DNA from 2 places in the Lysinibacillus sp. NPDC097195 genome. Region 2 is predicted to be linked to the other one. Evidence: a T-box and tRNA genes for the amino acid it is inferred to sense, from the RefSeq annotation. Region 2 holds a T-box; the other holds one or more tRNA genes.

Region 1 (2,256 bases), on a different contig from region 2:
CCATATCATCACGTTTTGTTGCCACAGCAGTAAAGCTTATAGGTTGTTTGTCAGCTAATGCGTCTAAAGAGATCCAATTGTTTGAGGCATTGCCAATAACTAATTTGTTATTTAAAGCTGCTAATGAGGTAGTAATTTGATCAACCTCACTTGTAAAAGCTTCGTAAGCAATAACTGCATTGGCAGAAGCATGTTCCATACGATATTCTAAGTCACTTGCTCGCAACATCTCAGAACAGGAGATTGGCACGATGCCAGCCTTTAAACAGCCAAGGAACACAAAATAGGCTTCTGGTAGGCGTGGAATGATAACTAAAACACGATCACCTTTTTGAAGACCTCTTTCTGTAAAGGCATTCGCATATTGGTTCATTTTTTGAATAAGGTCCGCATAAGAAATGGTACGACGATTTTGTTTAGTATCCAACCATCGTATAGCTTGGCGATCACTATCTTGGGAAAATTTCTCTAATTCCTCTGTGATGTTGTAAAGTTCTGGTGCTATTAAATCTTTTGTTACCATATGAACATTCCTCCCCAAAACGTATTTAATAGAAAATTCTTAAAACTATTTTTATTTTAACAATTGAAATAATATACAGCAAGAATATTCAATACATAAAATAGAAATACTTCTCCTTATAGAGAACTATTAAACTTCTGAAAATGGAAATGAAAATTATGCAATAAATTAAATAATTTTTTTGAAAAAGTATTGCATAATTTAGAATGCTTGGTATAATAATAAATGTACTTAAGAGGTTGTTTAAACCGAATTGAATAGTATTGTTCCGAAGTAGCTCAGTTGGTAGTAGCACCTGACTGTTAATCAGGTTGTCGCAGGTTCGAGTCCTGCCTTCGGAGCCATTTTTTTGCACTTTTTTAAGTCAAATTAAATTTTAATAAGAAATTTTTAAAAAAAGCTTGCAACAATAAAAGAATGATGTTAATATAAATCTTGTCTTGTTTGAGACATAAAGAATGGCCCCTTGGTCAAGCGGTTAAGACACCGCCCTTTCACGGCGGTAACACGGGTTCGAATCCCGTAGGGGTCACCATTTTTAAGTAGTAATGCATAGGCTTAAAAAGATAAATAAACTGTGAAGAAATAAACACCTGTTTCTATGGAGGATTAGCTCAGCTGGGAGAGCATCTGCCTTACAAGCAGAGGGTCGGCGGTTCGAGCCCGTCATCCTCCACCATATAGTGTTTTTTCGGAGGGGTAGCGAAGTGGCTAAACGCGGCGGACTGTAAATCCGCTCCTTAGGGTTCGGCGGTTCGAATCCGTCCCCCTCCACCAGTTTTATTTATATAATGATTGGGGTATAGCCAAGCGGTAAGGCAACGGATTTTGATTCCGTCATGCCTAGGTTCGAATCCTAGTACCCCAGCCATTTTTCTTTTTTTGAGCCATTAGCTCAGTTGGTAGAGCATCTGACTTTTAATCAGAGGGTCGAAGGTTCGAGTCCTTCATGGCTCACTTTTCTATAATTTAAATTTAAAAGTGTAACATTAACTACAGATACTAATCTCTTGCTGAAAACAGCAGGAGATTTTTTTTACTATTTTTAAATGCATAAATATACGATTTTTTGTTAGGTTGAGCCAAGTGCATTGTAGGCTTTACAATAGTCTTATTAAAAATAGGGGGTATAAAAACATGAATAAACATCAAATTTCAATTATAGGGGTTCCAACTGATTACGGACAAACGCGAAGAGGAGTGGATATGGGTCCGAGTGCTATTCGTTATGCAGGTGTTGTAGAACGACTAGAAGCAATTGGTCACGGGGTACAAGATCAGGGAGATATTCTTGTTAGTCAAGTACAAGAAAGTAATGAAATCGATAAACAGCTATTAAATTTAGAAGAAGTTGTAGAAGTAAGCACAACTTTAGCAAATCAAGTACATGAAGCATTAGAGCAAAAAAAATTCCCACTAGTATTTGGTGGAGATCATAGTATTGCAATTGGTACTCTTGCAGGACTTGGTGAACATTACAAAAACTTGGGCGTTATTTGGTTTGATGCGCATGCAGATTTAAATACACCTGAGACAACACCATCTGGTAATATTCACGGTATGCCACTTGCAGTGAGTATTGGCTTAGGACATGAACGTCTTGTACAAATTCGTAACTATGCACCTAAGGTTAAACCGGAAAATGTCATTATTATTGGTGCGCGCTCAGTAGACCCAGGTGAACGTGAGTTAATTCGTCAACAAGGTATTAAAGTTTATACAATGCATGAAAT
Region 2 (2,256 bases):
CCCATTGTAGAAAATGGCCATAGTGCAGATGAGAACCATGTATCTAATACATCTTCATCCTGTGTCCAATTTTCTGCATCAGAAGGTGCTTCTTTCCCTACGTAAATCTCACCTGTTTCATTATGATACCAAGCTGGGATTTGATGTCCCCACCATAATTGACGAGAAATACACCAGTCACGAATATTTTCCATCCAACGAGAATAAGTGTTTTCAAAACGTGATGGAACAAAGTTTACTTTACCTTCCTCGTCTTTTTGCAGTTCTAAAGAAGCATCTGCAAGTGGTTGCATTTTTACGAACCACTGTGCCGAAAGGTAAGGCTCTACCACCGCACCAGAACGTTCAGAGTGCCCTACAGAGTGCATATGCTCTTCAATATTGATTAGGACACCTGCTTCTTGTAAATCTTTAACGATTTGTTTACGGCATTCGAAACGATCCATCCCATTGTATTTACCGGCTAGTTCATTCATTGTACCGTCTTCGTTCATTACCAAAATACGTTCTAAGTTATGACGGTTACCAACTTCAAAGTCGTTCGGGTCATGAGCTGGTGTCATTTTTACTACGCCTGTACCAAATTCCATATCAACGTAATCGTCTGCTACGATAGGAATTTCACGGCCAACGATTGGTAAAATAACCGTTTTACCAATTAAGTGTTGGTAGCGCTCATCTTTCGGGTGTACCGCTACACCAGAGTCACCAAGCATTGTTTCAGGGCGTGTCGTTGCCACTTCCACATAGCCTGAACCATCTACTAGCGGGTATTTCATGTGGTAGAATGCACCTTGTACATCCTGATAGATTACTTCAATATCTGATAAGGCTGTTTTTGCTGCAGGATCCCAGTTAATAATACGTTCGCCACGATAAATTAAGCCCTTTTCATATAATTGAACGAATACCGTTTTAACGGCATCAGATAGTCCTTCGTCTAATGTGAAACGCTCGCGAGAATAATCTAATGCAAGGCCAAGCTTCGCCCATTGCGCGCGGATGTGCCCAGCATACTCTTCTTTCCATTCCCAAGTTTTTTCTAGGAATTTTTCACGGCCTAAATCATAACGTGTAATATTATCTTCACGTAGTTTTGCTTCTACTTTTGCTTGTGTTGCAATACCTGCATGGTCCATTCCAGGTAACCAAAGGGCATCGTACCCTTGCATGCGCTTCATACGGATTAAAATATCTTGAAGCGTTGTATCCCATGCGTGACCTAGGTGCAATTTACCCGTTACGTTCGGCGGTGGAATAACGATGGAATAAGGTTCTTTTCCGCTTTCAGGCTGTGCTTCGAAAAATTTACCTTGTAACCACCATTCATAGCGACCCGTTTCAATTGACTGCGGATCATATTTTGTCGGCATTGAAATGTTTTCTGTCATATAGACTCCTCCTGTTGTTAAAAAATATTTGTCATGTTAGCTTTGGCAAACTTTAAGACCACTCGCCTTAATATTGCAGTGTATGCACACCGCATAAATCAGTGACTATTGCCTGTGGCTTATTTGCTAATCATATGTATCCATCTTTTTAGCAAATAAAAAAACTCCTATCGTCAACAAAAGGACGAAGGAGTTTAAGTTCGCGGTACCACCTTTAATTCCAGCAGCATTAAGTTATATACTTACATATCATAAGCTTAAGACAGCTGGCTCTCAATTCGTTAACGGTGTTTAACCGGCTTTAACTACTATTAGTTCACTAAAGCTGCTCGAGGGCTACGTTCAATTAAGTACAGATAGAAACTTTTCAGCTACCGTTTCCTCTCTAAAAATGCACAAATAATTTACTCTTCCCTGTCATAGCATCCATATTCGACTTTCAAAATATTGTACCGCAAAATCATCTATTTTATCAAGTGATTTAGTTAATTTCAGCTAGTCTTACAAAGTAAATAGAAAAGGAAGTGATTATTCAAATGCGACGACGTAAGTATAACCCTTGGCTTTTACCACCATGGCTTCGACAATTCCGATTTTATTGTAGAACAATCATTGTACCAATTTGTGGTTTTCAGTTTATACGTGTCATCATCATCCCAACTTCTGGCGACCTTATCATCTTATTACTTTTACTGCTTCTATGCTATTTACTTTTGAAAGACATCATTTGATATACGAACTTTAAGCGGTGTATAGCCTTCTGTTAAGTCCCAGATCATCGAAGGTACTTCATTCCAGGAACTTGATTCACGCACGGCTGTGTGGCTGGAAGATTCTCTTAGCACTATTTTTTGCTCGGCTGGTG

Evidence for each region. The T-box of region 2 lies ahead of ACIQXI_RS01735 (valine--tRNA ligase). A T-box ahead of a tRNA ligase gene usually reads a tRNA of that ligase, here a tRNA-Val.
Region 1: it has a tRNA-Val gene. The T-box ahead of ACIQXI_RS01735 (valine--tRNA ligase) is inferred to sense a tRNA for this amino acid. The anticodon was not compared.

What each region holds. Positions count from the first base shown of each region.
Region 1 covers NZ_JBIWDP010000005.1:211,777-214,032, reverse strand. The annotation lists gene mbcS (acyl-CoA synthetase MbcS) at 1-523, opposite strand, end outside; tRNA gene ACIQXI_RS19350 (tRNA-Asn) at 791-867, shown strand; tRNA gene ACIQXI_RS19345 (tRNA-Glu) at 984-1,058, shown strand; tRNA gene ACIQXI_RS19340 (tRNA-Val) at 1,127-1,202, shown strand; tRNA gene ACIQXI_RS19335 (tRNA-Tyr) at 1,217-1,300, shown strand; tRNA gene ACIQXI_RS19330 (tRNA-Gln) at 1,320-1,394, shown strand; tRNA gene ACIQXI_RS19325 (tRNA-Lys) at 1,408-1,480, shown strand; gene rocF (arginase) at 1,661-2,256, shown strand, end outside.
Region 2 covers NZ_JBIWDP010000001.1:346,444-348,699, reverse strand. The annotation lists gene ACIQXI_RS01735 (valine--tRNA ligase) at 1-1,391, opposite strand, end outside; T-box leader at 1,569-1,821, opposite strand; gene ACIQXI_RS01730 (valyl-tRNA synthetase) at 2,099-2,256, opposite strand, start outside.